DNA from 4 places in the Tepidimonas sp. HKU77 genome. Region 2 is predicted to be linked to each of the others. Evidence: predicted binding sites of a transcription regulator. Region 2 holds the regulator's gene; each other region holds the start of a gene.
What was found. The regulator FNR, encoded in region 2, switches genes on or off when oxygen is low (the NO sensors DNR and NnrR bind a similar motif). The targets are predictions, from matches to a motif close to TTGATNNNNATCAA.

Region 1 (7,663 bases), 140 kb from region 2:
CACTCCAAGAACGCCACCAACTCGGCAACGGTGCGGTCGTACTCGGCTTCGGTCAGTTTGCCGGGTTTGACCACCTCCCAGCCGCGGAAGACCTCGGTCTCGTGCCCGTGGCTGACCACCTTTTCGAAGATGGGTTTGCGCTCGCCCTGCAGTTCCCACAGCGGATGGGGCATGCCGATGTTGTGGAACACGACGTTGTTCCAGCCCGTGGGGCGGTTGGGGTCACGGTAGTACCCGCGCAGCAGGGTATAGAGGTAGTCGCTGCCGCTGTAGCTCATTTGTGCCGCGCGCGAGCGCGCCACCAGCGACAGATCCGGCGGCTGGGCGCCGAACCATGCCTTGGCCTGCTTGGGATCGATGGTCGCGATCATCAAGTCCCCCACCTTGTCGGTGGTAAACATCAGGTTTTCCTTGATCTGCTTTTCGGTCAACCCCAGCTCGGTCAGGCGGTTGTAGCGCACGAACGACGCCGAGTGGCAGTTCAGGCAGTAGTTGACGAAGATCTTGGCGCCGTTTTGCAGCGCCGCCTGATCGGTGGTCAGGCGGGGGGCCTTGTCCATCGGGAAATTCGTCCCCGCCGCCAGGGCTGCGGTGGCCCCGCCCAGCATCGCACCCAAGGCCACCAGGCCGGTGGCAATCCATCGTTTCATGGAAATCGACTCCTGTGTGTCTGTCAATGGGCCTGGAAATTGACGCGGGCCGGAACGGGCTTGAACTCACCCAAGCGGCTCCACCACGGCATGAGCAGGAAGAACGCGAAGTAAAACAGCGTACCCACTTGCGAGACGCGCTCGCCGATCGGCGACGGCGGCAACACACCCAGGTAGCCCAGGATCAGAAAGTTGATGACGAACAGGCCGTACAGATACTTGTTCCAGCTCGGCCGGTAGCGGATCGACTTGACCGGGGCCTTGTCCAGCCAAGGCAGGAAGAACAGGATGATGACCGCACCCCCCATGACGACCACGCCCCAGAACTTGGCGTCGATGGTCAGCATGAGCGCCGACAGCACCACGGCGCCACCGAGTAGGCCCGCTTTGCCGACCATGCCCATGGGCGACTTGAGCGCGGCCAGCACGGCGCCGATGAGCACCACCGCCACCAAGACCACCATCATCTCGGACGTCGTGGCGCGCAGCATCGAGTAAAACGGCGTGAAGTACCACACTGGCGCGATGTGCGGCGGCGTCACCAACGGGTCGGCCGGGATGAAGTTGTTGTACTCCAAGAAGTAGCCGCCGAGCTCGGGCGCGAAGAACACGATCGCCGAGAACACGATCAGGAACACGGACACGCCCAGAATGTCGTGCACGGTGTAGTACGGATGGAACGGGATGCCATCCAGCGGCTTGCCGTCGGGGCCCTTCGTGGCCTTGATCTCGATGCCATCGGGGTTGTTGGAGCCCACCTCGTGCAGCGCGATGATGTGCGCCACCACCAGCCCCAGCAGCACCAGCGGCACGGCGATGACGTGGAAGCTGAAGAAGCGGTTGAGCGTCGCGTCGCTGACGACGAAGTCACCACGAATGAGGATGGCCAGATCGGGACCGATGAAGGGGATCGCGGAGAACAGGTTCACGATCACCTGCGCGCCCCAGTACGACATCTGACCCCAGGGCAGCAGGTAGCCCATGAAGGCCTCGGCCATCAGCACCAGGAAGATCGCGCACCCGAAGATCCACACCAGCTCGCGCGGCTTGCGGTACGAACCGTAGATGAGACCGCGATACATGTGCAAGTACACCACGACGAAGAACGCCGAGGCGCCGGTGGAGTGCATGTAGCGGATCAACCAGCCCCAGGGCACGTCGCGCATGATGTACTCGACCGAGGCGAACGCCACGGGCACGCCGGCAGCGTTGAGCGACGCGTCCGGTTTGTAGTGCATGACGAGGAAGATGCCGGTGACGATCTGGATAACCAGCACCAGCAGCGCCAGCGACCCGAAGAAATACCAGAAGTTGAAATTCTTGGGCGCGTAGTACTCCGCCAGATGCTCCTTGTAGAGCTTGGACAACGGAAAGCGGTTGTCGATCCAGGTCAGGAGCTGCTCGCCGCGGGACGCGTTGGGTGGGGCTTCCTTGAACTCGGCCATGGTGGTTCCCTCATGCGTGGAGACGGTGCGAAGGCGATGAATCAGGCCTTGGGCGGGTCTTCGCCGATCAGCACCACCGTGTCAGAGACATAGTAATGCGGCGGCACTTCGAGGTTGTCGGGCGCCGGTTTGTTCTTGAACACGCGCCCGGCCAGGTCGAACGTGGAGCCGTGGCAGGGGCACAAGAAGCCGCCTTGCCAGTCGTCGGGCAGCGACGGTTGCGCACCGGGCTGCAGCTTGTCGATGGGCGAGCAGCCCAGGTGCGAACAGATACCCACCGCAATAAGGTATTCCGGCTTGATGGAGCGGTGACGGTTCTTGGCGTAAGGCGGCGTGGGGTACGCCTTACGGTCGGAGTTGGGGTCGGCCAGTTGATCCTCCACCTTTTCCAGCGAGGCCAACATCTCTGGCGTGCGGCGCATGATCCACACCGGTTTGCCGCGCCATTCGACGACGATTTTTTCGCCCGGTTGCAGCTTGGAGACGTCCACCTCGACCGAGGCACCGGCGGCCTTGGCCCGCTCGGAAGGCGCGAAGGACGCAACGAAGGGAACCGCGGCGGCGGCCACGCCTGCGCCGCCCACAGCGCACGACGTGATCAGCCAAGTCCGGCGTTCTGGATCTGGGGTGGCTTCGCTCATGGGAGACTCTCTGGTAAAACGGGATGCGATGGACGGACTCTTGGCAGCATGGACGCCACGCCGCGTATAAACCATTTGGCATTGTAAGGGATCGCCACGGGGGCAAACCTTGACGAGACGCAAACAACCCCGTTGGCCTATGCCACTTCGCGCTGGCCCGCGCGCATCGCCCAAGCCGCCTCCAACGCCGCGATCAGGCTGGACGGATCGGCCCGGCCCCGCCCGGCGAGGTCGAACGCGGTACCGTGGTCGGGGCTGGTGCGCACGAACGGCAGCCCGAGCGTGGTGTTCACGCCGCGCTCCAGGCCCAGGTATTTGACCGGGATCAGGCCTTGGTCGTGGTACATGGCCACGACGACGTCGAACTCCCCGCGGCGCGCGCGCATGAACACCGTGTCCGGTGGGTGCGGGCCGCTGACCGCCCAGCCCGCTGCCTGAGCGCGCGCGATGGCCGGTGCGATGTGCTCGATCTCCTCGCGGCCGAACAAACCCCCTTCCCCCGCGTGCGGGTTGAGGCCCGCCACCGCGATGCGGCAGTGCGGCCAGCCCAGCAACCGGGTAAAGTGTTCGTGCGTGATGCGCAGCGTCTCCCACACTGCCGCTTCGGTGACGGCGGCGATGGCGTCGCGCAACGACACGTGAATGCTCACCAGCACCGTGCGCAGCTCGTCGTTGGACAGCATCATGCGCACGGGCAAATCGGCCGGTGCAACGCCACGGTGTTGGGCCGCCAGCGCCTGCAGCAGTTCCGTGTGTCCCGGCGCATCGACCCCAGCGGCCGCCAAGGCCGCTTTGTTCAGCGGCGCCGTCACCACCGCCGCAACTTCGCCGCGCAGCGCGGCCTGCGCCGCCACGATGACGGCGTCGGCCGCGGCACGCCCCGATGCCGCGCTGACCTCGCCGAAGCGGGGCAGGGCCGATAGGCTGACGGCAGGCCACAGCGGCACGCAGCGCGGCGGCGCGCGGTGCGCGTCGGCGGGCCCGTCGAGCACGGCGATGGGCAATGCGCCACCGGTGACTTGCACCGCGCGCCGCATGACCGCTACGTCGCCCACGACCACGCAGCGCGGCGACCACTCGGGGCGGCGGCGAAAGACCTCGGCGACGATCTCCGGGCCGATGCCGGCTGCGTCACCCATGGTGATCGCGAGCGGGAGGGTGCCTGCCACGGGCGGCATCGGGAGCGAGTCGGTCATCAGGCGGGATTGTCGATGTCGATGAAGCGGTGCTCGATGCCGAACTGCGCGGCCACGTGTGCCGCGAGCGCGGGGGCCCCGTAGCGCTCGGTGGCGTGGTGGCCGCAGGCCAAGAATGCCACCCCGCACTCGCGTGCCAAGTGCGCCTGCGGTTCCGAGATTTCACCCGTCAGAAAGGCGTCGGCACCCGCGGCGATGGCAGCCTCGAAATAGCCCTGCGCCCCACCGCTGCACCAGGCCACACGCCGGATCGGCCGCCCATCACCCGGCACGCAGACCACGGCGCGCCCCAGCACCCGCTGCACGTGGTCGGCCAGCGCCTGGGCGTGCGAGCCCTCCCACGCACCCAAAAACCCGAGCTGCTGCTCGCCAAAGCGCTGCCAGCCGCCTTCGTCGGGCACGAAGCCCAGGCGGCGCCCGAGTTGGGCGTTGTTGCCCAGCTCGGCGTGGGCGTCCAACGGCAGGTGGTAGGCGTAGAGGTTGATGTCGTGTACCAGCAACCGCTGCAGGCGCGCTTTCATCCAGCCGGTGACGGTGCCGCGCTGGCCGCGCCAGAACAGCCCGTGGTGCACAACGATGGCATCGGCACCCGCCTCGACCGCGGCCTCGATCAGCGCCAGGCTTGCGGTGACGCCGCTGACCAAGCGGCGGATGCGGGGCTTGCCCTCGACCTGCAGGCCGTTGGGGCCGTAGTCCTGAAAGCGCGTGGGCTCCAGCAGCGCATCGAACGCTGCCAGCAGCTCCTCGCGCGGCGCGCCGTCCGCTGGCGTCAACGCGTCGGTGACCGTGTTTCGATCAGACATGCCCGCATTGTCGCATCGCGGACGGCCCCGGCCCCGGACGGACCGCTGGCGCCACGCCGGGCGTCAGGACTTGCGCGCGGCTTGCTCCGACTCGGCGATCTTGCGCGCGAAGAATCGGTAGAACCACACCCCCATGACGATCACGAAGGCAATCACCCCGGCGCTCATGAGCCCATAGTCGGTCGAAAAAAGGTCCACAATCGCTTTCATGTTCGGCTCCTGCGTCGTTCGACAAACGCGACCTCCATTGAAGCGGTGCGCGCCCGCCGACGCATTGACCCATATCAACCCCGCTGCAAACAGGGGTATGAAACTTGCCTGCACCGGCCCGAGGAACCCATGAAACGCCACTGGCTGCTCTTTTCGCAAACCGTCACCGTGCTGCTGGCGGTGTGGTTCGTCGTCGCGACGCTCAAGCCGCACTGGCTCGCGCAGCGGCCCTCGCTGGCCAGCGTGGTGCCGGTATTCCAGATCGAAGGCGACCAACGCAGCCCCACCATCGCCAGCGCCAGCCTGAGCGCGGCCGCCCGCGCCGCGGCACCGGCCGTGGTCAGCATCAGCACCAGCAAGGCGGTGCGCCACCCGCACGCGCAGGAGCCGTGGTTTCGCTTCTTTTTTGGCGACCGACCCGAATTCGAGCCACAGACGGGGTTGGGCTCGGGCGTCATCGTCAGCCCAGCGGGCTACATCCTGACCAACAACCACGTGATCGAAGAGGCCGACGAGATACTGGTGCAGCTCAGCGACGGTCGGCAAGCGCCGGCGCAGGTCATCGGCACCGACCCCGAGACCGACTTGGCGGTGCTGCGCATCGCGCTGGACGATCTGCCCGTGATCGTGCTGGGGCGCTCGGAGTTGCTGGAAGTGGGCGACCGGGTGTTGGCGATCGGCAATCCGTTCGGTGTCGGACAGACCGTGACGGCGGGCATCGTCAGCGCACTGGGCCGCAGCCAACTCGGCATCAACACGTTCGAGAACTTCATCCAGACCGATGCCGCCATCAACCCGGGCAACTCAGGCGGCGCGTTGGTCGATGCCGAGGGGCATTTGGTGGGCATCAACACCGCGATCTACTCGCGCTCGGGCGGCTCGATGGGTATCGGGTTCGCCATCCCGATCGCCACCGCGCGCGAGGTGATGGAAGCGATCGTGCGTGATGGCGCGGTCACGCGCGGCTGGATCGGTGTGGAGCCGCAAGAGCTGACCCCAGAACTGGCCGACCACCTGGGCCTGCCAGGCGCGCAGGGCGTGGTGGTGGCGGGCGTGCTGCAAGACGGGCCGGCGGCGCAAGCCGGCATCCGCCCCGGCGACGTCATCAGCCGCGTGGGCGACACGCCCGTGCGCGACGTTGCCGGCCTGCTGGCGGCGGTGGCGGCACGCCAACCGGGAGTGGCCACCGAGGTCGAGGTGCTGCGGCGCGAAGGCCGCCGCACGCTGACGGTGATTCCGGCGCGCCGTCCGCCCCCTTCTGCCCGCTAGCGACTGTCTGCAGCGGCGGACTCGTCCTCGGCGGGCTTGGTTTTGACGAACCAGCGCGCTCCCCAGATGCCGAGCTCGTAGAGCAGGCACATGGGGACGGCCAGGGCCAGCTGCGAGATCACGTCCGGCGGCGTGACGATGGCGGCGATCACGAACGCGATGACGATGAAATAGCCCCGAAACGCCTTCAACTTGTCGATGGTGACCATGTCGAAGCGCACCATCAGCATCACCACCACCGGCACCTGAAAGGCCAGGCCGAACGCCAGGTACAGCGACAGAATGGCCTCGACGTAGGAGGCGATGTCGGGTGTGGCGTTGACGCTGGCGGGCGTGAAGCCCTGGATGAAGGCAAACATCTTGTCGAGCACGAAAAACTGCACGAACGCGATGCCGAGATAGGCCAACGCGCTACCGCTGATGATGAGCGGCAGGGCAAAGCGCTTTTCGTGGCTATACAGCCCCGGGGCGACGAAGGCCCAGATCTGATAGATGACCCACGGCAGCGCCAGCAGCAGGCCCGCCATCATCAGCACCTTCAGGGGCACGAAAAACGGCGTGAACACCCCCACCGCGATCAGCTTGGCGTCCGGTGGCATGTGGGCACGGATGGGCACGGCGATCAGATCGATCAGGCCGCTGGGGCCGGGCCAGATGGCCAGCAGCGCCATCGCCACCCCCACGCCATAGAGGGCATAGAGAATTCGGTCGCGCAATTCCATCAGGTGCGCGACGAAGGGCTGCTCGGTGCCGGCAAGCTCGTCGGCGGGCTCTTTGGAATCGGCCATGGCTCAGCGCGGGGGAATCTTGGGGCGGTAACGCGCCACCCGGGCCGCACCGGACAACGCCCGCGTGCGAACACCGGCACGAGCCTTGTACCACTGGGGGACGGCCTGGCGCTTGAGGCGGAAGTTTTTCTTCGGCCGGCGGTATTGGGGATAGACGGGGCTGCCGATCGAGGACGAGTCGGCCAACGAATCCGATGACGACGTGCCACCCAGCCCGGCGGTCACCTCGGCCCAGTCGCGCTCGAAGTCGCTGGCGGTGGCGCTGACTTGCGACTCCACCTCGCGCGCGGTCTTCTCGACCGTCTCCTTCATGCGCTTGAGCTCTTCGAGCTCGATGGTGCGGTTGACTTCGGCCTTGACGTCGGCGACGTAGCGCTGCGCCTTGCCCAGCAGCGCACCCACCGTGCGGGCCACGCGCGGCAGCTTCTCGGGGCCGATGACGACGAGCGCCACGACACCGATGAGGGCGAGCTTGGAGATGCCGAGGTCGATCATGCGGGAGTGGCCGCGATCACGACTTGGTCTTGGCGTCGACGTCGATGGTGGTCTTCTCGGCCGCCTTGTCCTGGCCGACCTGTGCCGTGGCGGTGGCGGCCGCGTCGGGGGCCGAACCCCCATCCTTCAGGCCATCCTTGAAACCCTTGACGGCGCTGCCGAGATC
Region 2 (7,663 bases):
CGGCGCGCATGCGACTGGACCAAGAGCCCTGGAGCCTGCGTAAGCTGGCACGCAAGGGCGGCAAACAGATCGCATGGATTGTGTTCGGTCTCTGGACCGGGTTTACGTTTGCGGGTTATTTCACGCCCATCCGTGAGTTGGGCGCTGCCGTCCTCGAGTGGAACCTGGGTCCGTGGCAGACCTTCTGGATTTTCTTCTACGGTTTTGCCACTTACGGCAACGCGGGCTACATGCGCGAGCAGGTCTGCAAATACATGTGCCCGTATGCGCGCTTCCAGAGCGCCATGTTCGACAAGGACACGATGATCGTGACCTACGACGCCGAGCGCGGCGAGCCGCGCGGCGCGCGCAAGAAGTCGGCTGACCCGAAGGCGTTGGGATTAGGTGACTGCATTGACTGCACACTGTGCGTGCAGGTGTGCCCCACCGGCATCGACATCCGCAATGGTCTGCAGTACGAGTGCATCGGTTGCGGTGCCTGCGCCGACGTCTGCGACGAGGTGATGGAGAAGATGGGCTATCCCAAGGGGCTGGTCAAGTACTCGACCCAAAACGGCATGGCCAACCACTGGAGCCGCGCCCAGATGATCCGCCGGGCGTTTCGTCCGCGCGTCTTGATCTACAGTGCCATTTTGCTCACCATCGTGGCGGCGCTCGGTGTCAGTCTGTGGATGCGGGTACCGCTCAAGGTCGACGTCATCCGGGACCGTGGCGCGCTGGCCCGCATGGTCGAGATGGGCCGGATCGAAAACGTCTACCGCGTGCAGTTCATGAACGCGTCCGAGTCCGAGCGCGAGCTGCAGGTGGCGGTCGAGGGCTTGCCGGGGGTGACGCTCGCGTCGGATCCCGTCGTACATCTGCTGCCCACCGAGGTGCGCTCGGTGCCGGTACGTGTGCAGGTTCCCCCGGGGTTGCAGCCCGGCTCTCACCCCATCGTTATGACTTTCCGCACCGCCGACGGCTCGATCGCCGTGCGCGAGAAAACCACCTTCCTGATACCCCGATGACCCCCCAGGGTATTCGGGTTGATCCGTATCCCAAAGTACTCGCCAAAGGCCTACACTATGTCCACCATGTCTGGTACGCCCTCCGCGTCATCCGCCCCTTCCCGACCCTGGTACCGCGAGCCCATGGTCTGGATGGTCATCGGTGGCCCCTTGGTGGTCGTGATCGCGTCCATCGTGACGGTCACGATCGCCGTGCGCAATCCAGACCCCGTGCTGCCGCGCGAGGCGATGCCGGCGCCGGTCGCGGTCGCGCCGGAGCGCATGACGCCGGAGGAGCGCCTGCAGGCCGAAAAAGCGGTGCTGCCTGCCAACCAGGCGCGTAACCACGTCGTGTCCCCGACGTTGCCTAAAGACGATTGAGGCGGCGCGGGGCAACAACAAAGAGGAGACTGTCGATGCTGGCCCAACGCGTGATGTGGATTGCTTGGCCCGCTTTTTTGATGGCGGCTGTGATCGAAATGGTGGTGTTCGCCTTCGTCGATCCCCACGATCTGCACTGGGCGGGCGAATCGCTCGGTTGGTCGCGGCAGGCGGTCTACACGGTCGCGTTCTTCATTTTTTGGGCGCTGACCATGGCGTCGAGCGCGCTTACCACGCTGTTGTCGCTGTCGCCGTGGGAAATCAACCGCTGCCCGGTGCCGCCAGATCAGCGCCCGGCTGACTGCGCGCGCAACGCGCCGCTCAACTCCCCGCTTAATTCTCCTCGCGGCTCTGGTTGACAATGGCCGCGAGCGCGTCCGGGTCGAGGATGCGAACGTAGCGCTGCTTGACTTCGATGATGCCCTCGTCCTGAAAGCGCGAAAACGTACGACTGACCGTCTCGAGCTTCATTCCCAGGTAGCTGCCGATTTCCTCGCGCGTCATGCGCAACACCATCTCGGTGCGTGAAAAGCCGCGCGAATGCAGGCGCTGCACGAGGTTGAGCAAAAAAGCCGCCAGTCGTTCTTCGGCGCGCATGCTGCCCAGCAATAGCATGACGCCTTGATCGCGTACGATCTCGCGGCTCATGATGCGGTGTACGTGGTGCTGCAGCGTGCTGAACTCGCGCGAGAGCTGCTCGAGCTTGTCGAATGGCAGCACGCACACCTCGGCGTCTTCGAGCGCCACGGCCGAGCACGAGTGCTTGTCCTGCACGATGCCATCGAGCCCCAGGATTTCGCCCGCCATTTGAAACCCGGTGACCTGATCGCGGCCGTCCGCCGTCGTGACCACGGTCTTGAAAAATCCGGATCGTACCGCGTACAGCGACGTGAAGCCGTCGCCCGCGGCAAACAGGGTCCCGCCCCGCCGCACCCGGCGACGCGTGCTGATCAGGTTGTCGAGCTGCTCCATCTCGTCCGGCTTGAGGCCGACCGGGATGCAGAGCTCGCGCAGGTTGCAGCTGGAGCAGGCGACCTTGATGCTGTGCAGATCCATGAGGCGATGGGGGCCGGTGTGAGGCAGAGGTGGGTGAAACGAGGCGCAGACTCGCCATGAACGATATGCGCCCGATCATAACAACCCGATGCGCGTGCCGCCCCGTGCGGTGGGCCCATGCCCTGCAGGGTTTTGGGGAACGTCGCTCCCGCAGGGGGTTTGACTCACGTCAACCCACGCAAGGCTACGCTGGTGCACAGTTCGTCGCCTATGGAGCTGCCCGCCGTGAAACACGTCATCGACGAAGATCTGCTGCGCCGGTTCGACATTCCGGGCCCGCGCTACACGTCCTACCCGACGGCGGACCGGTTTGTCGAAGCGTTTACCGAGCGTGACTACGTGCAAGCCCTGCAACAGCGGCGAGCGGGGTCGCTGGCGCTGCCGCTGTCGGTGTATGTACACATCCCGTTTTGCGAGTCGCTGTGCTACTACTGCGCATGCAACAAGGTGGTGACCAAGCACCACGAACGCGCGGCGGAGTACCTGCGCTACCTGTCGCGCGAGCTGGAATTGCAGACCGAACACGTCGGGCGCGGGCACCGCGTGACGCAGCTGCACCTTGGGGGGGGCACGCCGACCTTCCTCAGCGACGCGGAGTTGTCCGACCTGATGGCGATGATCCGGCGCCACTTCGAACTCGTCCCTGGGGGCGAGTATTCGATCGAGGTCGACCCCCGCACGGTGACCGCGCAGCGCTTGGCCCATCTGCACCAACTGGGGTTCAACCGCCTGAGTTTTGGCGTGCAGGACTTCGATGGCGCGGTGCAGCGGGCGGTGCACCGGATTCAGCCGGCCGAGCAGGTGTTCGCCCTCGTGGCCGCGGCGCGCGAGATCGGCTTTGAGTCGGTCAACGTCGACCTCATTTACGGACTGCCTCAGCAGACCCCAGAGTCGTTTCGGCGCACGCTCGAGCTCGTCGAGCGCCTGCGGCCGGATCGCATCGCGCTCTACGCTTATGCGCATCTGCCGGCGCGCTTCAAGCCGCAGCGGCGCATCCACGCGGCGGAGTTGCCCAGTCCGGCGGACAAGTTGGCCATGTTGTCGCTGTCGCTCGACCATCTGAGTGCCGTGGGTTATGTGTACGTGGGCATGGACCATTTTGCGTTGCCCAACGATGCGCTGGCGGTGGCCAAGCGGCAGGGGCGGCTGCACCGCAACTTTCAGGGCTACAGCACGCAGCCCGATTGCGACCTGATCGCGCTGGGGGTATCGGCCATTGGCCGCATCGGCGCCACCTACAGCCAAAATGCCAAGACGCTGGAGGAGTACTACGACGCGCTCGACCAAGGGCGGCTGCCCATCGTGCGCGGGCTGGCGCTGACGCGCGAGGATCTGTTGCGCCGCAGTGTGATCATGGCCATCATGTGCCAGGGGTTGGTCGATTTCGAGTCGATCAATCTGGCGCACCTGATCGATTTTCGCCAGCACTTCGCGCGCGAGCTGGAGCAGCTGCGCGCGTTCGAGCGCGATGGGCTGGTACGCATCGGCGATGCCCACATCGAAGTGACGCCCACGGGCTGGTATTTGGTGCGCGCCGTCGCCATGGTGTTCGACCGCTACTTGCAGGTCGATCAAGACCGGGCGCGGTTTTCCAAGATCATTTGAGGTGCTACCGGCAGGCCCAGCCGCGGGCTGTTAGCATCGTGCCATGCTGACCTCGATGACGCTGTCGGCCCTGGTGATGGGGCTGGTCGGCGGCCCGCACTGCGTGACCATGTGTGGTGCCGCCTGCGCGGGTATTGCCCGTGCCGCTGGCCCGCACCCGCAGCGGGCGCTGTGGACGTGGCAGTTCAGCCGGCTGGCCGGCTATGCGCTGCTGGGGGCGTTGGCGGGCGGCACGGTACAGGGCATGGGCTGGCTGGGGCAGCAGACCGCGGTGCTGCGGCCGGTGTGGACCATGATGCACGTGGCGGCGTTCGTGCTCGGGCTGGTGCTGCTGTGGCAGGCGCGGCAGCCGGCCTTTCTGGATGGCTGGGCGCAGGCCGTCTGGCGGCGGGTGCGCCCGGTCATGGCCCGCTTGGGCGCGCGCGCGCCCGTGGCGCTCGGGCTCGGCTGGGCGTTGATGCCCTGTGGGCTGCTCTACTCGGCGCTGCTGGTGGCGTCGTTGTCGGCGTCGGCGTTATCGGGCGCTGCCATCATGGCCGCGTTTGCCATCGGGACCATGGTGTCGCTGGCGGCAGGGCCGTGGCTGTTGCTGCGGCTGGCGCAGGCGCGCTCCGGTGGCTGGGGCATCCGCTTGGCCGGGCTGGCGCTGGCGGCCACGTCCGGCTGGGCGTTGTGGATGGGCATCACCCAGCCGACGGGTCTGTGGTGCGCGTAGGCGTGCGCCCGGGCAGGGTCGCCACCACCAGCCCCACCAGCGCCACGCCAAACGCCAGCCACTGCAGCGGCGTTAGCCGCTCGCCCATGAACAGCACACCGATCGTGGCCGCGCTGATGGGCAGCATCACGGTGAACACCCCAGCCCGGGCGGCGGGTACGTGCCGCAGGCCCGTCATCCACAGCCACACCGTCCAGACGCTGGCGGCCAGGCCATAAAACAGCAGCAGCGCCCACAGGCCCAGCGACAGCAGCGCCCAGCCGTCGAAGCGTAGCGCGGCCCACAGGCCCAGCGGCGTCATGAGCGCCAGGCCCCACAGGTTGATGATCGCCGCGATGCGCCGCGCGCCCAGTTGACCGGTCAGCCGCTTGCCGATGACGACGTAGGCGGCCTCACACACGACAGCGGCAAAGACCAGTGCGTTGCCCCACAGTGGCAGCGGCATGCCCAGCCACGTGCCGTGCGCCGCGGCGGCGCCGGGGGCGGCCTTGTCGAGCGAAAACAGCCCGATGCCGACGGCCGCCAAGGCCACCGCTGCACCGGAGCGCGCATCCAGCCGCTCGCGCAGGAAGAGCGCCGACTGCAGCGCGACCACGGCGGGAATGGCCGCCATGATGACGCCAGCGGCGCTGGCCGTGGTCAGGCTGACGCCAAACAGCATGCACAGCGAAAACAAAAAATTGCCCAGCAGGGCCTGTAGGAAGAGCAGCCCGTGCGTGTGCCGGTCGAGCGCCGGCTCCGACGCCGGTTTGCGCAGCCAGTGCACCATGGCGGCCGCGCCGATCAGGTAGCGCAGCCACGCCAGCAGGAACACCGGCAGCGCCGCCACCAGCGGTTTGGACAGGGCCACGTAGCTGCCCACCAGTGCCATGCTGGCCGCCAGCGACCCGTAGGCCAGCCATGGGGTAGCAGGGCGGGCGCTCATCGGGCGTCGGGCGTGAGGAGGGTGGGTCGCGCCTGCGGCAGGGTGTAGGGGTAGTCGCGGCTATAGTGCAGGCCGCGGCTTTCCTTGCGCAGCTGGGCGCAGCGCACGATCAGGTCGGCCACTTGCACCAGGTTGCGCAGCTCCAGCAAGTCGCGGCTGACGTGAAAGCGCGCATAAAACTCCTGGATTTCGGCCTGCAGCAGGGCGATGCGGTGCGCGGCGCGCTCCAGCCGCTTGTCGGTACGCACGATGCCCACGTAGTCCCACATGAAGCGGCGCAGCTCGTCCCAGTTGTGGCTGATGACGACTTGCTCGTCGGCGTCGATGACGCGGCTGTCGTCCCACGGCCGCACGGGCGCTGTGGGGATGCGCGCTTGCGCCGCCATGTCACGCGCGGCGGCGCGGGCAAACACCAGGCATTCCAGCAGCGAATTGCTGGCCAGCCGGTTGGCGCCGTGCAGCCCGGTGTAGCTGGCCTCGCCCACACAGTACAGGCCGGGCAGGTCGGTGCGGCCGCGCAGGTCGGTCACCACCCCGCCGCAGGTGTAGTGGGCAGCAGGCACCACCGGGATGGGCTCACGCGTGATGTCGATGCCCAGCTCGGCGCAGCGTTGGAGGATGTTGGGAAAATGCTCGTGCAAAAACGCCGCGGGCTGGTGCGAGATGTCGAGATAGACGCACGGGATGCCGTGCTTTTTCATCTCGAAGTCGATGGCGCGTGCCACGATGTCGCGCGGTGCCAGCTCGGCGCGCGGGTCGTGGTCGGGCATGAAGCGGTGGCTGCCCAGGTGGGGGGGCAGCTTGAGGATGCCGCCTTCACCGCGCACGGCTTCGCTGATCAGAAAGCTCTTGGCCTTGGGGTGGTACAGGCAGGTGGGGTGGAACTGGATGAACTCCATGTTGGCTACCCGGCAGCCCGCTCGCCAGGCGGCGGCGATGCCGTCTCCCGTGGCCGTGTCCGGGTTGGAGGTGTAGAGATACACCTTGCCTGCGCCCCCCGTGCACAGCACCGTGTGCGGGGCGGCAAAGACCTCGATGGTGTCGGTGGCCTCGTCCAGCACATACGCGCCCAGCACCCGCCGCGGCAGTTCGCGGCGCGCGGCGTGGCGGTCGCTCAGGATCAGGTCGACCAGCGCGTGGGTTTCGAACACGTCAATGTGACGGGCGGCACGCACCCGCTCGATGAGTGTTTGCTGGATGGCCGCGCCGGTCGCGTCCGCCGCGTGCACGATGCGGCGCGCGCTGTGGCCACCCTCGCGCGTCAGGTGCAGGCCGTCGCCTTCGGCCGTGAAGGGCGTGCCCAACTCGCGCAACCAGGCGATCGCCTCGGGTGCGTGCTCGACCGTGAAGCGCGTGGCGGCCGGATCGCACAGGCCGGCACCCGCGATCATCGTGTCTTGGATGTGCTGCTCGAAGCTGTCGTCGTCGGCCAGCACGGCGGCGATCCCCCCCTGGGCCCAGCCGCTGGAGCCGTCTGCGATGGAGCGTTTGGTGACGATGGCCACGCGCCAGTCGCTGGGCAGCAGCAGGGCCGTGGCCAGTCCGGCCAGACCGCTGCCGATGATGAGCACGTCGTAGTCGCGTGGTGGGGCCGGGTTCGGGGTGGAATCGGTCATGGTGGCGGCGTGGTCAAGCGGTATGGGCGTGTCCGGTCAAGAGGGCACGTAGGCCAAGCGGACGTAGATGGGGGCGTAGGCCTCGGCCTGCGTCAGCTCGATCAGGTGTTCCTTGGCCAGCTCGAGCATGGCAACGAAGGTGACCACGGCCACCGCCACACCGCGCGCGGGGTCGAACAGCTCGGTGAACTCGACGAAGCGGCGCCCCTGCAGCGCGCGCAGCACCGCGCTCATCGACTCGCGTACCGACAGCGTCTCGCGCGTGATGGTGTGCCGCTGCGCGAGTCGGGCCCGGCGCAGGATATCACGCCAGGCCGCCCGCAGGTCGTCCACGCACACCTCGGGCCAGCGCGGGGTGAGCGACTGCTCGATGTGCACC
Region 3 (7,663 bases), 250 kb from region 2:
TGTCCGATGGCACTTTACCTGATTGGCGATGTCCAGGGGTGTGACGCCGCGCTGGGGCAGCTGCTGGCGGAGGTGGGCTTTTCACCGAGCCGCGATCGCTTCGTCTTACTGGGCGATGCGGTCAACCGCGGCCCCGACTCGCTGGCCGTGCTGCGGCGGCTGCGCGCGCTCGACGACGCGGCCGACACCCTGCTGGGCAACCACGACCTGCATCTGCTGGCAGTGGCGGCCGGGGTGCGCGTGCCGCACCGCAGCGACACGCTGGACGCCATCCTCAACGCCCCCGACCGTGCAGCGCTGCTGGACTGGCTGCGACAGCGGCCGTTGGCGTTGATGGAGCGCGGCTGGCTGCTGGTGCACGCGGGCGTGCTGCCCGCCTGGACGGCGCAGCAAGTGCTGGCACTGGCAGCCGAGGTGCAGCAGGTCTTGCGCGGTGCGGACGTGGCCGAGTGGCTGCGCCAAATGTATGGCAACACGCCCACCGCCTGGGACGACACGCTGCACGGGCCCGCACGCTGGCGCGTCATCGTCAACGCGCTGACCCGGCTTCGTTTTTGTACGCCCGACGGACACATGGAGTTTGCGACCAAGGATGGCGCCGCCGACGCGCCCCCGGGCTATGTACCATGGTTCGACGTGCCGGGGCGGCGCAGCGCCGATACCCCAATCGCGTTCGGCCACTGGTCCACGCTGGGCCTGCTGCAGCGGCCCGACCTACTGGCGCTGGACACGGGCTGTGTGTGGGGAGGTTCGTTGAGCGCCGCACGGCTGCCCGACGACACACCACCGGGAACCGCCGCTGGTGTGGAAATCATCCAGATACCGTGTCCGCAGGCGCGGGTGCCGGGGCGGGAGGGCTAGCGACTGCCTGCGGGACGCGCAACAGCGCTGCCACTTTGCGCTTGGGTCGGATGTACGCGGACAAACCCTTCGGCGCCGGTGCCTTGACGGGTTGTTCCCAATCCGGACGGACGTCCGGCGGCAGCGATGGCTCATAGGGCTGGTCGAGCAGCGGATCGGCGGGGGCACGGCGCGTCGACGCCGCACGCGCCGGGCGCGCGGCTGCCGGTCCAGACGTAATCCTCTCGCGTGTCGGCTCCGCAAGAGCGGGCGCCGAGGCCGCTGCGCGCGCCCCCTCGGCACTGCGCGGCGGCCGCGCACGGGAGCGGCGCTCGTCGTCGATGTCCAACGGCTCGACCTCGACCTTGCGGCCGATGAGTTTTTCGATCTCGGCCAGCAGACGGGCATCCTTGGCACTCACGAACGACACCGCCAACCCCGAGGCACCGGCGCGACCCGTGCGGCCGATACGGTGAACGTAATCTTCCGCGTTGAACGGGATGTCGACGTTGAACACCGCCGGCACATCCTTGATGTCGAGCCCGCGCGCGGCGACGTCGGTACACACCAACAGATCGACCTGCCCCTGCTTGAACGCGTCCAGCGCCTTGAGGCGCTCGTCCTGGCTCTTGTCGCCGTGCAGTGCGGCCACCCGCAACCCGTCGCGCTCCAACGCACGCGCCAGTCGCGCGCAGCCCAGCTTGCTGTTGACGAAGACAAACGCTTGCGTCACCTGGTGCTCGCGCAAGAGCTGCTTGAGCGCCTGGCGTTTGTCCTCTTCCTCGACGCGGAAAAAGCGTTGCTCCACGGTCGAGGCCGTGGTGTTGGCACGCGCGACCTCGATGACCACCGGGTCTTGCAGGTAGCTGGCCGCCAGGCGCTTGATCTCCGGCGAAAAGGTGGCCGAAAACAGCAACGTCGTGCGCTGCTTGGGCAGGTACGACAAGATGCGCTGCAGATCAGGCAAAAACCCGATGTCGAGCATCCGGTCCGCCTCGTCCAGCACCACATACTCGACTTGGTTGAGTACGGCCGTCTTGGCCTCGATGTGGTCGAGCAAGCGGCCAGGCGTGGCCACCAAGACCTCTACGCCCTTGCGCAGCTCTTCCACCTGTGGCTTCATGTCCATGCCGCCGAACACCACGGCGCAGCGCAGCGGGGTGTATTTGGCGTAGAGCTTGATCTGCTGCGCCACCTGGTCAGCCAGCTCGCGCGTGGGCAGCAGCACCAGCGCGCGCACCGGATGGCGCGCCGGCGATGTGGAGGTGTTGGCATGGCGCAACAGCCGCTGCAGCAACGGCAGCGAAAACGCCGCCGTCTTGCCGGTGCCGGTCTGCGCGGCGCCCATGACGTCGCGCCCTTGCAGCACGACGGGAATGGCCTGCGCCTGTATGGGCGTCATCGCCGTATAGCCCATCTCGGCCACGGCGCGCGCCAGGGGATCGGCCAGATTCAATTCGGAAAAAGCGTGCGTCATCGGGCGCTATTGTCGCACCGCATCACAGGCGGCGCCAAATGCGCCATGCCATGGCGGCCGGCGCCCCCGTGGCCGATGGCTGCTGCGCAGCGACAACGTCCGGCCCACCACTCAGGCGTACGATGGTGCAGGATCGCTGGTGGGGCGGCCCTGGAAGTCGGTCCAGCAGCGGCGCGTAAAGTCGTACAGCTTGCAGCGGCGTGCCGTATCGAAGTACCAGCGCCAGCTGAAGCGCTGAATGATGATGCGGCCGGGCAGCATGTCCTCCAGCTTCTTCTGGGCCTGCTTGAGCTTGTACAGCGGTACGCTCATGTCCACGTGGTGCGCCGTGTGCTCCATGATGTGGTGCATCAGCGCACCGACGCGTAGCGGGAACTCCAGGTGCACCGTGGTGGACACGAACGGCGCCGCCTTGGCCCAGGCGGCCTTGTCGTCGTGCCACTGCACCGCCGGGTGGGTGTGGTGCACGTACACCACGAAGCCGATCATCGCGTTCCAGAACACGAAGGGCACCACGAAGCCCATGACCACCTGCAGCCACACCGACTGCCCCGTGGCCAGCGCCGCCCAGACCATGCCGCCGATCCACAGCAGCCCGACGCCGAGCACGAACACGCCATCCCAGAAGAACTCAGGCCGGCGCGTGCCCATATAGGTCTTGCGCGGGAAGAACATGCGCAGCCACCACATCTCGATGAAGTAGTACAGCGCGGGGCCCCAGCCGCTGCGGTAGATACGCTCCAGCAGACGGCGGCCGGGCGACAGCGCGTCGAACTCGGCCTTGGTCAGCGGCGCCCAGACGAAGTCCACTCCCTTGAGGTTGGTGTAGCCGTGGTGCACCACGTTGTGGCCGACCTCCCACAGGCTGTAGGGCGTCAGCGACGGAATCATCGCGATGCGACCCAGCACCTTGTTCAAGCCGCGGTGCGGCGTGTAGCTCTGGTGGCAGGCGTCGTGCCCGATGATGAACAGCCGCCCGATGACGAAGCCCGCAGCCAACCCGCACAACAGCTTGGCCCACCACGCCTCAAACACGATCGTCCCCGCGATCAACGCCGCGAAGATGGCCCAATCCAGCAGCAACAAGGCGATGGCGATGGCCGTGCGGCGCTCGCCGAGCGGTGTGATCCAGCTGCGGATGACCTTGCGGTGGGGCAGCGGCTGCCCCGGAGGAATGGGTTGGGACGCCTCGGGCGCGGACACGTTGGAGGTCACAGACATGGCGAAATCGGAAAACGCAAACGATGGACGAACCGGATCTCGGACGGCACGGCACGCACCGACCACTCTCGAGATCCACGCGCGCGTCGAAGTATGCCCGAACAAGCTTGCACCCACTTGACTTCGGTCAATCGATGAATGCTTGCGCTTCGGCGCAAACGCCAGCCCCAAGAAATTCTTGCGCGCCTTATAATGGAGGACTTTGCTGGCAACATCCACCAACCCCACAGGAAACGATTCATGGCAAGCAAATCCAAAAAGTCCCCGCGCTTGGCCTCCGGCCGCAAGCGCGCCCGTCAAGACACCAAGCTGAACGCGCACAACAGCTCGCTGCGCTCGCGCTACCGCACCGCGATCAAGAAGGTCGAGAAGGCCGTCGCCGCTGGCGACAAGGCCCAGGCGACCGCGCTGTTCGCCCAGATGCAGTCGATCGTCGACACCATCGCCGACAAAGGCATCTTCCACAAAAACAAGGCCGCCCGCGACAAGAGCCGCCTGTCGGCGAAGGTCAAGGCCCTGGCCACCGCTGCCGCCTGACGGCGACACACCCCCCGCCCGGATGCCGGTGGCCGCCAGCCACCGCCCATCCGCCGTTTGGACCGGGTGCGCTGCCAGCAAAGCCGCACCGAACAGGCCGCCGAGGCGACAGCCCGGCGGCCTGTTTCCATTGGGAGGGTCGCTCGCGCACCCGCCGCCGCGGCGCGCATCCCCCACGCCCGCGTCAGCGCGAACGCCCCGCCGACGACTCGGTCGACGGCGCCTCGGGCAGCAGGCACGCCTCGGTCACGACCAAGTCGTTGTCGCGCGCGAACCCCATCACGAAGTCCCATGCCCGCACGTCGTAATCGCGCAACGCCCGGTCGACGACCACGCACTTGATGCCATTGACGACGGTGGGAATCACCCAAGGCGAATAGCGCAGGTGCCCGCCAGGCCCCTGCCCGGCTTGGGGATGAAACGGGCTCATGACACCCGCCAGCCGCTCGGCCCAATCGCTGGGACGAAACGTCCGGCCACTGCGGGTGACCCCCTGGATGAAGACTTGTTGGGCGTTGGGCGTGACCATCGCGCTGAATGGGCCCCTTGCCGGTGGGCAAGCGGCCATGGTTGGGGTGGACTTCGGCTCCCGCGCGGGGGCCGCGGCAACGCGAGGATCGCTCCCGTCGCCTGACAAGTATTGTATCTTATATAAGACTTGACGCACCCGACGGCAACCCCGCTGCAGAGACAAGAACTAGAATCCAGCGTTGGCCCGCTGGCATTTCTCACCCCAAATCAAAACCCGCACGCCCATGAACGCTCCTGCCGAACCCCACGTGATGTCCACCTACGCCCGCGTGCCCATCATGCTGTCGCATGGGCGCGGCTGTCGTGTCTGGGACGTGGAGGGCCGCGAGTACCTCGACGCGCTGGCGGGTATCGCGGTCAACACGCTGGGCCACGCCCACCCGCGCCTGGTCAAGGCGTTGCAAGAGCAAGTCGAGCGACTCATCCACATCAGCAACTACTACCACCACCCGCTGACCGAGCCGCTGGCCGCCGCGCTGTGCGAGCGCAGCGGGCTGGACAAGGTGTTCTTCTGCTCCACTGGGCTGGAGGCCAACGAGGCGGCGCTGAAACTCGCGCGCAAGTTCGGCCACGACAAGGGCATCGATCGCCCCCAAATCGTCGTATACGAAAAAGCCTTCCACGGCCGCTCGATCGCCACCCTGTCGGCCACGGGCAACCCCAAGGTGCAAGCGGGCTTCGAGCCGCTGGTCGAGGGCTTTATCCGCGTGCCCATCAACGACCTTGATGCCCTGCGCGCGGCCACCGCGGGCAACCCCAACGTGGTGGCGGTGTTTTTCGAGGCGATCCAGGGCGAAGGCGGTGTCCACCCGCTGTCGCCGGAATACATGGCCGGCGTGCGCGCGCTGTGCGACGAGCACGACTGGCTGCTCATGATCGACGAGGTTCAGTGCGGCATGGGGCGCACGGGCAAATGGTTCGCGCACCAATGGGCCGGCATCCGGCCCGATGTCATGCCGCTGGCCAAAGGGCTGGGCTCGGGTGTGCCCATCGGCGCGGTGGTTGCGGGCCCCAAGGCAGCCCACATTTTTCAGCCGGGCAACCACGGCACCACGTTCGGCGGCAACCCGCTGGCCATGCGCGCGGGGCTGGAGACGATCCGCATCATGGAAGACGAGGGGCTGCTGGACAACGCGGCCAAGGTCGGCACCCATCTGCACACCCAACTGTGGGCGGCGCTGCACGGGGTGCCGGGCGTGCGCGAGATCCGCGGCAAAGGGCTGATGCTGGGCATCGAGTTGGACCGCCCGTGCGGCGACTTGGTGCAGCGGTGTGCGCGGGCCGGCCTGTTGCTGTCGGTCACGGCCGAGCGGGTGATCCGCCTCGTGCCGCCGTTGATTCTGACGCACGCCGAAGCCGACGAAATCGTGGCCAAACTGGTGCCGCAGGTGCGGGCCTTCCTGAACGAGACGAGCGCATGAAACACTACCTGCAGTTCAAGGACTTGACCGCCGACGAATACGCGTATTTGTTCGTGCGCGCGGCGTTCGTCAAGCACAAGTTCAAGGCGGTCGAACGCTACCAGCCATTTGCCGACCCCGACCGCACGTTGGCCATGATCTTCGAGAAGGCGAGCACGCGCACGCGCGTGAGCTTCGAGGCGGGCATGTACCAGATGGGTGGCTCCGTCGTGCACCTGACCACGGGCGACAGCCAGCTTGGCCGCAGCGAGCCCATCGAGGACACCGCGCGCGTCATCAGCCGCATGGTCGACCTCGTCATGATCCGTACCTTCGAGCAAAGCAAGATCGAGCGCTTTGCCGCACACTCGCGCGTACCCGTCATCAACGGGCTAACCAACGAGTTTCACCCCTGCCAGATCCTGGCCGATCTGTTCACCTGGCTGGAGTACCGCGGCCGACGTGCCGACGGCTCGATCGACCCCGCGGCGCTGCGCGGCATCACCGTGGCCTGGGTGGGCGACGGCAACAACATGGCCAACACCTGGCTGCAAGCGGCGCAGATTCTGGGCTTTCGCGTGCACATCAGCACGCCCCGCGGCTATGAGGTCGACCCCGCGGTGGCCGGTGTGCCGCCGGGCGACTTCTGGCAGGTGTTCGACGACCCGATGGACGCCTGCCGTGGCGCCGACCTGGTCACCACCGACGTGTGGACGAGCATGGGCTTCGAGGCCGAAAACGAGGTGCGCAAGCAAGCGTTTGCCGCCTGGTGCGTGACCCCGGCCATGATGGCGGTGGCGAAGCCGGACGCCTTGTTCATGCACTGCCTGCCCGCCCACCGCGGCGAAGAGGTCGCGGCCGAGGTGATCGATGGACCTCAGTCCGTCGTCTGGGACGAAGCCGAAAACCGCATGCACGTGCAAAAGGCCTTGATGGAGTATTTGCTGCTGGGCCGCCTGGCCTGAAACACCCGTCGCCCCCATCGGACGCCCATGAGCGACTGCCTGCGCTGTGGCGCGTGCTGCGCCCATTTTCGCGTCGACTTCTCCGTTTACGAAACCGCCTCGTGCGGCGGCAGTGTCCCCGATGGCTTGGTGGTGGAGGTGGCAGGTGCCACGGTGCGCATGCGCGGCACCGATCACTGGCCACCGCGCTGTGCGGCGCTGACGGGCACACTCGGCGAGCGCGTCGCCTGTGCCATCTACGAGTGGCGCCCGTCACCGTGCCGCGAGTTCGAGGCCGGCAGCGACGCGTGCGCGCGGGCCCGCGCGCGGCATGGCTTGCCCGCCCTGGCTGCGGACGGCTAGACCCCGTGCTTGCGCGGCTGCCGCTGCAACGCCGCCTCGACCTGCTGACACAGCGTGCGCAGCACCTCGATGCGTGACCACAGCTTGTCGTCCGACGCCACGATGTGCCATGGCGCCACCCGGGTCGAGGTGCGATCCACCATGTCCTGCACCGCGCGCTCGTAGGCGGGCCACTTTTCCCGGTTGCGCCAATCCTCGGGGGTGATCTTGAACTGCTTGTGCGGTGTCGTCTCGCGCTCGCGAAAGCGCCGAAGCTGCTCCTCAGGCGTGATGGCCAGCCAGAACTTGACGATGATCACGCCCGCCTCGGCCAGCTCCTCCTCGTAGGCATTGATCTCGCCGTAAGCGCG
Region 4 (7,663 bases), 990 kb from region 2:
CGCGGTCAAGATCGGCATGTTGCACGCACCCGACATCGTGGACGCGGTGGCCTGGGCGATCGATCGCTACCGGTTGCCCAATGTGGTGCTGGACCCGGTGATGGTGGCCACCAGCGGTGACACGTTGATCGAGCCCGAGACCATCGAACGCTTGGTGGCGCAGTTGTTTCCGCGCGCGACGGTGGTCACGCCCAACCTGGACGAAGCCGGGCTGCTGCTGGGCCGTGCCTTGACCCATGTCGACGAGTTGGAAGCCGCCGCCGCCGATTTGCTGCAGCGGGGTGCGTCGGCGGTACTGCTCAAAGGGGGACACTTGCCCGGCGACTGGGTGACCGACCTGCTGGCACTCCGCGGCGAGCCTGCAGCGTATTGGATTCGCCTCAGCGGCGAACGCATCGCAAGCCCCAATGGCCACGGTACCGGCTGCACGCTGTCGTCGGCGATCGCGTCGTATCTGGCGCTGGGGCACACGCTGGAGGAAGCGGTGCAGTCGGCGCACGGGTGGGTGCGCGGCGCCATCACCGCGGGCGCCCATGTGCGCACGGGGCAGGGCAGCGGGCCGCTCAACCACGGCTATGCGCCCGTGCCGATGCGGCTGCTGGATTGATCAGTCTGGCGCTACCCCCAGCAGGCGCTGCAGCCGGGCGCTGGTGGTGGTGTACTCGAGCGCGATGCGCTCACCCGGTCGCAGCGCTTGTGCGATGGCAAAGGCGGCCAGCGTCGCTTCGTGGAAACCGCACACGATGAGTTTGCGCTTGCCGGGGTAAGCGTTGACGTCGCCCACCGCATGAATACCCGGCTCGCTCGTGCGAAAGCCCTCTGTGTCCACCACCAGGTGTTTGCGCTCCAGGGCCAGCCCCCAGTCGGCGATCGGTCCCAGGCGCGGGTGCAACCCCAAGCGCGGCATGAGCAGATCCAGCGGCAGCGTCAGGCGCTGGTCGTCGACGGTGGCGATGGCCAGCGCTTGTAAGCGTCCCTCATCGTCGGTGAGCACTTCCACCGGTTGGCCCAGGCACAACCGCACCCAGCCCGCGCCGATGGCGGATTGCAACTGCGCATCCAGATCGGGGTCGATGTCGAAGCGCTCGGTGCGGTGCAACAGCGTGACGTGCGCCGCTTCGCCCTCCGCCAAGCGCAGGGCCAGGCGCACGGCGGCATCCGTGCCGCCCATGACGACGACACGCTGGCCTGCCCAGACGGACGGATCAACGTCCCGATAAAACACCTGCCGCCCTTCCCAACGTTCGAGTGCCGGTAGCGGCACCTTGCGCGGCAAAAACGCCCCGACGCCGGCGGCGATGACGATGGCGTCGCACCAAAAGGTCAGGCCGCCGTCGGTTTGCAACGCAAAGCGCGCCGGGCCGTCGGTGCCCAGCCGCTGCAGGCCCGACACGATTTGCCCCAGGTGCAGCGGCACGCGCAGCGGCTGGAGCTGGCGCAGCAAGCGCTGCGTGAGCTCTTGCCCGCTGCACGAGGGGATGCCCGGGATGTCGTAGAGAAATTTGTCGGGATACAGCTCGGCGCACTGGCCGCCCGCGTGCGCCAGTCCTTCGACGATATGCACCCCTACTTCCTGCAGCCCGAGCTGGAACGCCTGATACAGCCCCACTGGGCCCGCGCCGATGACCACGGCGTCTGTGCGGATGGGGGCGTCGGCGTTCGTCATGGCGTGCAGCCCGACGGCGGCGTGTCTCAGCGCTTGAGCAGCGCGAGCTTACCCGTCATGTCCTTGTACTGGTCTGCGTCGGGCAAGGGCGCCTTGCGCTTGGTGATGCTCTTCCAGGTCGGCAGCTTGGCCAGCTCGGCGTTGAGCGCGATCATGTGCTGCTGGTCACGCGGCACGTCCTCTTCGGCGTAGATGGCACCCACGGGGCACTCGGGGATGCAGACGGCGCAGTCGATGCACTCGTCGGGATCGATGGCCAGAAAATTGGGGCCCTCGCGGAAGCAGTCTACGGGACAGACGTCCACGCAGTCGGTGTACTTGCAGGCGATGCAGGCTTCGGTAACAACGTGTGTCATGGCGCTGGGTCTTATCAGGTGGCGATCGTCGACCCGGCACGGCCGCGGGCCGCGAATCGACAAGCGCCGAATTGTAGGCCGAGCGCACACGGCACTGGGTTGACGCGCGTCATGACAACGTTGGATGAAACGGTTATCGTGTGGCGTGTGCGGTCCAGCGCGGGCGATGCCTTGCTCCTCGCTCGTGCCCATCTGACAGGCCTTACCTCATGAATCCATCCTCTCCCAGCGATCCATCCCTCCATCGCCGCCGCGGCGACGCCGCCGACACCCTAGACCAGCAGGCGTCGGTGGTGCTGGCACAGCTCTACAGTGGGTTGTCGCCCGTTTCGCTGGCGTTGGCCGCGACCGATTGGGCCTTGCACCTGTGGAGCGCGCCCGGTTCGCAAATGCGCCTGTGGCGGCAGGCGCTCGCGCAGGGGCAGAACTGGTGGCAGGACGCCGTGCTGGCTGCCGCCCGCACGGCGGTCGTGCCGCCGGGCCCCGGTGCGCCGGGCGGAGACTCGAACGAGCCCACCCCGACGCTGCCCTTCGAGGCCGCGTTGCAGGAAGACCCGCGCTACACCCACCCCGCGTGGCGCCAATGGCCATGGCGGACGCTCGCGACCGCAGGCAAGGCGACCGAAGCCTGGTGGGAGCAGGCCGCCGCGCTGCGCGGGATGCGCGCGCACAGCCGGGAGCAGATGCGCTTCTATGGCCGGCAGTGGCTGGACCTGTGGGCGCCCAGCAACGTGTTGTGGACCAACCCGCAGGCACTGCAGCGGGCGTGGGAGACGGGCGGACAGTCGCTGTGGAAAGGTTGGGGGCAGGCGCTGCAGGATGTGAGTGCCCGCCTGGGGCTGCAGCCGCCGCCGCAACGCTTTGGGCCGGATGCGGTGCCGGGCCGCGGGCTGGCCACGACGCCGGGACAGGTGGTGCTGCGCAATGCGCTCATCGAGCTGATCCAGTACGCGCCGACGACCCCGACCGTGCAGCGCGAGGCGGTGCTCGTCATCCCCTCGTGCATCATGAAGTACTACATCCTGGACTTGTCGCCGCACAATTCGCTGGTGCGCTGGCTGGTGGGGCAGGGGCACACGGTCTACATCGTGTCGTGGAAAAACCCCGACGAAAGCGACGCCTTGCTGGGCATGGACGACTATGTGCGCGATGGGGTGCTGGCCGCGCTCGATCATGTGCATTGCGCAACGGCGGCACCGGTGCATCTGATGGGCTACTGCCTGGGCGGCACGTTTGCGGCCATCGCCGCCGCGGCCCTGGGGGGCGGCGATGCCACGCTGGGCTGCCAGCCGCTGGCGGCGCCCGCGCACCCGCTGGCAAGCCTGACGCTGCTCGCGGCCGAGACCGACTTCAAAGAACCGGGCGAGTTGGGCATCCTGATCGACGAGGCGCAGGTGCGGCTGCTGGAGGACATGATGGCCGCGCGCGGCTTTCTCACGGGGCAGCAGATGGCGGGATCGTTTCAGTTTTTGCACTCGCGGGAGCTGGTGTGGTCGAGTCAAACCCGGCGCTGGCTGCTCGGCGAGGACGAGATCGCCAACGACCTGATGGCGTGGAATGCCGATGTGACGCGCCTGCCCGCGGTCATGCACAGCCAGTACCTGCGCAGCTGCTACCTGAACAACGATCTGGCCGAGGGGCGTTTTCGGTTCGAGGGGCAGCCGATTTCGCTGCGCGACATCCGGGTGCCGGTGTTTGCCGTCGGCACCATCAAGGACCACGTCGCGCCGTGGCGCTCGGTGTACAAGATCCATCATTTGGTGTCGGCCGAAGTGACGTTTGCCCTGACCAATGGCGGGCACAACGCCGGGATCGTGTCCGAGCCCGGACACCGGGGGCGTTACCACCATGTGCGCACGACGCCGCTGGACGAACCGTGGCGCACGCCCGACGAGTGGCTGGCCGTGGCCCCGCGCGTCGAAGGCAGTTGGTGGCCGACGTGGGGCGACTGGCTGCGCCGCCACTCCAGCGGCGAGGTGCCGGCGCGGACCCCGCCCGTGCACCGGGGGCTGGGCCCCGCGCCGGGCCAATACGTGATGGTGCGCTACGGCGATTGAGAGTAGCGGCCAGAATCGGCGGCCGACGCGGGTGCGCCCCGCGTGGCGAAGCGCTGGGCCAGCAAGGCGCGCGCCAATGCGGGCTCCAGCGGCCACGGTTCGCCATGCAGGCCCGCGGCGAGCACTTCGCCACACAGCGCGGACAACGTCAGACCGCGCGCGCCCAGCCCGGTGATGACGTGCAAGCCCGGCAGGGTCTCGGGGTTCACGGCCCCCACCGCCGGGAAGCGATCCGGCAGCGTACAGCGCACGCCTGCCCAGGCCTGCGCCTGGGACCACAACGGCGACAGCGCCGCCGCCGCACGGGGTAGCAAGCGGCGCAGCTTGTCCCAATTGGCGGCATGATCGTCCGCGCGGATCGTGCGGCCGGTGCTGCCACGAACGAAGGTCGAGCCCATGCACCAGACGGGGCGGCCGTCTGGACCCGGCACGCCCGCGATAAGTGAGCCATGCCCATTGACGGGGTGGGGCGGTAGCGCCGCGGCCACGTCGGGCGGCAGGGCCTCCATCGGGCCCCACGCCACCTGCCCACGCAGTGCGTGCAGCGGCAGCGGGGCGCGACCCTCGGCCGCCAGCAGCGCCAGTGAGTCGAAGCCCGCGCACACCACCACGATATCGCCTTGCGCGAGCAGCGCCCCTGTGGCGTCATGGGCACTCCAACCGTGCCCGCCCGCTTGCCGCCGCAAGTGCGCCACGGCGGCCCCGCCGACGAAGCGGATGCGCGGGTGTGCCAACTGCGCCGCCACCAGCCGCGCGGGCCGCAGCCAGGCCGCACGCGGGTGCCACAGCGCGGGCGTTTCAGGGGGCAGTCCAACCGCGACGATCGATTCGGGGGTGGCGGCCTGGCTCCACGCGGCGCGCTGCTCGGTCCAGTCGTCCGGCGCGGGCAGGGCGTGTTTGCCTTCCACGCGGTGTTCCAGCACGCCACTGGCCGCCCCATCGATGCCGGGTGTGAGCAGCAGCTGTGCGCGCTCCAGCGTGCAGGCCAGCCCGGCGCGCGTCAGCCGCGACAGCGGGGCATCGTCGGGCGAGACGTGCGGGGCGACCAAGCCCACGGGCAGGCCAGATGCCCCTGCGGCGGGCGTGTCGGCCTGGTCCAACACCGTCACCCGCCAACCCCGTTGCGCCAGACTCCAGGCCGCGGCGGACCCGGCCAGTCCGGCCCCGATGACCAGCGCGTGCCGGCCGTTCGGGCCAAGATTGTCCGGGGTGTTGGGGGCGTGGCGCAGCGACGTGCGCGGGGTCCACGCGGGGGCCCAGCGCGCGCGCAGGCAATGCCGCTTGGGCGGCAAGCCCGGGGCTTTTTCAACCTGGAACCCCGCTTGCGTCAGCGCCTCGCGCACCGAGCGCGCCACCGTCCAGGTGGCCAGCCGGGTGCCGGGGCGGCACAGGCGCGCGACCGCGCGCATCAGGGGCGGCGACCACATGTCGGGGTTGGCGGCGGGGTCGAAGCCATCGAGGAACACGCTGTCCACGGGCACGTCGAGCGTGGGCAGCCAGCGCTGTGCGTCGCCCACGCACAGCGTCAGCCGCAGGTGGCGCACACGGCCGGTGGCGTCGGTCGCTTGCCACGCCCAACGGTGCACGCCGGGCAGCAGCCCCACCCAGCGCTTGGCCAGTGACTGCGCCAGTGCCTGCAAGGGCGCAAACGGTGCGGCGCTGCGGCGCAGGTCGTCGGCACTGACCGGATGGGCCTCGGTGGCGGTGTAGAACAGCGTCTCAGGCGCGTCGGGGTCGTCGCGCCAGGCACGCCAGGTAGCCAGAAAGTTCAGTCCCAGGCCGAAGCCGTTTTCCAGCACATGCCAGCGGGGTTGGCCGCGCCACACCGCATCAGGCCCCGGCGGCCACAGGCCGCAGCCGCCCAAAAACACGTGTTGCGCCTGCGCCCAACCGCCGTGGCCGTCGGCGCCGCGGCTGCGGTAGATGTCGCCAAAGCGCGGGCTGCGTGGCGTGCCGTCCGGCAGCCACTCGACCACGGCGTCACCCATGTCACCCCTGCGTGGGTGGCACGTAACCGGCCGCGACGTCGGCGCCCTCGCCGAAAAAATGTTTTTCCATCTGCCGCGCCAGGTACTGGCGCGCGCGGGCGTCGGCGAGGTTCAAGCGGTTTTCGTTGACCAGCATGGTTTGGTGCCGCAGCCAGTCTTGCCACGCCTGTTTGCTGACATTGTCGTAGATGCGCTTGCCCAACTCGCCAGGGTAGGGGGGAAAGTCCAGTCCTTCGGCTTCGATGCCGAGTTTGATACAGCGAACGGTGCGTGCCATGGGTGATGCTCCTGTGCGAATGTGTGCTTCATGCCATGCCGTCATAACGGCGTCGGGGCAACGGTATAACGGCTTTGTTACGATCGGCGTATGGTCTGGTGTTCGCCATCGGCGACCAGCGACCCCGAGACTGTAGCGCAGTCGTGCTGCCCCAGCGTGGTCAGGGTTGAGACAGGTCAACCCCGCAGGCCCGGATCGCCGTTACCCTCGCCCGTATCTTTTTCGACTCCCTTCCATCATGAGTGCATTCGACGACGAACGTGTTTTGACCGTCCATCACTGGACCGATCGGCTGTTTAGCTTCACCACCACGCGCAATGCGGGGCTGCGCTTTCTCAACGGCCAGTTCACCATGATCGGTCTGCGGCTGGAAAATGGCAAGCCGCTGCTGCGCGCTTACAGCATCGTGTCGGCCAACTATGAAGAGCACCTAGAGTTTCTCAGCATCAAGGTGCCCGATGGGCCGTTGACCAGTCGCCTGCAGCACATCCAGCCCGGCGACTCGATCATCGTGGGGCACAAGCCCACCGGCACGCTGGTCATCGACTATCTGCTGCCGGGCAAACACCTGTACCTGTTCGGCACGGGCACGGGGCTCGCGCCGTTCATGAGCATCATCCGCGACCCGGCCACCTACGAACGTTTCGAGCAGGTGGTGCTGGTGCATGGCGTGCGCCTGGTGGCCGAGCTGGCGTACCGCGACTACATCACGCACGAGCTGCCGCAGCACGAGTTCCTGGGCGAGATGGTGCGTGCGCAGCTGCGCTACTATCCCACCGTGACGCGCGAGCCGTTCGAGCGCCAAGGCCGCATTCCGCAATTGGTGGAAAGCGGTCAGATGGCGCGCGAGCTAGGCTTGCCCCCGCTCAACCCCGAGACGGACCGCGTCATGATCTGTGGCAGTCCCGCGATGCTGCGTGACCTCAAGGCGATGTGCGAGCGCTACGGCTTCGTCGAGGGCAACACGAGCACGCCGGGGCAATTCGTGATCGAACGCGCCTTTGCCGATGCCAACTGATTTTTCTGCCGAACGACTGCGCACCTGGGTGCGGGCGCACCCCCGGGCCTGCCCGGCGCTGGTGGCGCTGTGGGCGGTGGGTTTGTTGGCCTTTGGCCTGTACTTGCAGCACGGGGTGGGGCTGGAGCCCTGTCCGATGTGCATCGTGCAACGCTATGCCCTGGTGGGGGTGGCGCTGCTGGCCGGGATGGCCGCGGCATGGCCTGGTCTACGTGGCCGTCTCGGCGGGATGTGGGCGGCGGCGGGGCTGGCGGTGTTTGGGGCGTTCGTGGCGGCGCGCCAGTCGTGGCTGCAGTGGTTC

Region 1: a site for FNR is predicted at 5,010-5,023, ahead of ACPP3B_RS03375 (DUF3149 domain-containing protein). Genes of this name have one in related genera too.
Region 3: a site for FNR is predicted at 3,656-3,669, ahead of ACPP3B_RS01445 (fatty acid desaturase). Genes of this name have one in related genera too.
Region 4: a site for FNR is predicted at 2,122-2,135, ahead of ACPP3B_RS11670 (PHA/PHB synthase family protein). Genes of this name have one in related genera too.

What each region holds. Positions count from the first base shown of each region.
Region 1 is NZ_CP187300.1:703,030-710,692, forward strand. It holds gene ACPP3B_RS03350 (cytochrome c1) at 1-650, opposite strand, end outside; gene ACPP3B_RS03355 (cytochrome b) at 674-2,095, opposite strand; gene petA (ubiquinol-cytochrome c reductase iron-sulfur subunit) at 2,137-2,736, opposite strand; gene pdxA (4-hydroxythreonine-4-phosphate dehydrogenase PdxA) at 2,874-3,932, opposite strand; gene ACPP3B_RS03370 (Nif3-like dinuclear metal center hexameric protein) at 3,932-4,735, opposite strand; gene ACPP3B_RS03375 (DUF3149 domain-containing protein) at 4,799-4,945, opposite strand; gene ACPP3B_RS03380 (S1C family serine protease) at 5,075-6,214, shown strand; gene tatC (twin-arginine translocase subunit TatC) at 6,211-7,002, opposite strand; gene tatB (Sec-independent protein translocase protein TatB) at 7,006-7,497, opposite strand; gene tatA (Sec-independent protein translocase subunit TatA) at 7,514-7,663, opposite strand, start outside.
Region 2 is NZ_CP187300.1:563,357-571,019, reverse strand. It holds gene ccoG (cytochrome c oxidase accessory protein CcoG) at 1-1,007, shown strand, start outside; gene ACPP3B_RS02665 (nitrogen fixation protein FixH) at 1,074-1,367, shown strand; gene ACPP3B_RS02660 (hypothetical protein) at 1,403-1,726, shown strand; gene fnr (fumarate/nitrate reduction transcriptional regulator Fnr) at 1,701-2,423, opposite strand; gene hemN (oxygen-independent coproporphyrinogen III oxidase) at 2,634-4,028, shown strand; gene ACPP3B_RS02645 (sulfite exporter TauE/SafE family protein) at 4,072-4,743, shown strand; gene ACPP3B_RS02640 (DMT family transporter) at 4,712-5,668, opposite strand; gene nadB (L-aspartate oxidase) at 5,665-7,284, opposite strand; gene ACPP3B_RS02630 (segregation and condensation protein A) at 7,321-7,663, opposite strand, start outside.
Region 3 is NZ_CP187300.1:314,322-321,984, forward strand. It holds gene ACPP3B_RS01435 (symmetrical bis(5'-nucleosyl)-tetraphosphatase) at 7-861, shown strand; gene ACPP3B_RS01440 (DEAD/DEAH box helicase) at 812-2,317, opposite strand; gene ACPP3B_RS01445 (fatty acid desaturase) at 2,429-3,538, opposite strand; gene rpsT (30S ribosomal protein S20) at 3,779-4,075, shown strand; gene ACPP3B_RS01455 (DUF3579 domain-containing protein) at 4,260-4,604, opposite strand; gene ACPP3B_RS01460 (aspartate aminotransferase family protein) at 4,831-6,027, shown strand; gene argF (ornithine carbamoyltransferase) at 6,024-6,971, shown strand; gene ACPP3B_RS01470 (YkgJ family cysteine cluster protein) at 6,999-7,313, shown strand; gene pap (polyphosphate:AMP phosphotransferase) at 7,310-7,663, opposite strand, start outside.
Region 4 is NZ_CP187300.1:2,416,235-2,423,897, forward strand. It holds gene thiD (bifunctional hydroxymethylpyrimidine kinase/phosphomethylpyrimidine kinase) at 1-607, shown strand, start outside; gene ACPP3B_RS11660 (NAD(P)/FAD-dependent oxidoreductase) at 608-1,666, opposite strand; gene fdxA (ferredoxin FdxA) at 1,693-2,022, opposite strand; gene ACPP3B_RS11670 (PHA/PHB synthase family protein) at 2,232-4,079, shown strand; gene mnmC (FAD-dependent 5-carboxymethylaminomethyl-2-thiouridine(34) oxidoreductase MnmC) at 4,067-6,067, opposite strand; gene ACPP3B_RS11680 (oxidative damage protection protein) at 6,069-6,344, opposite strand; gene ACPP3B_RS11685 (ferredoxin--NADP reductase) at 6,583-7,362, shown strand; gene ACPP3B_RS11690 (disulfide bond formation protein B) at 7,352-7,663, shown strand, end outside.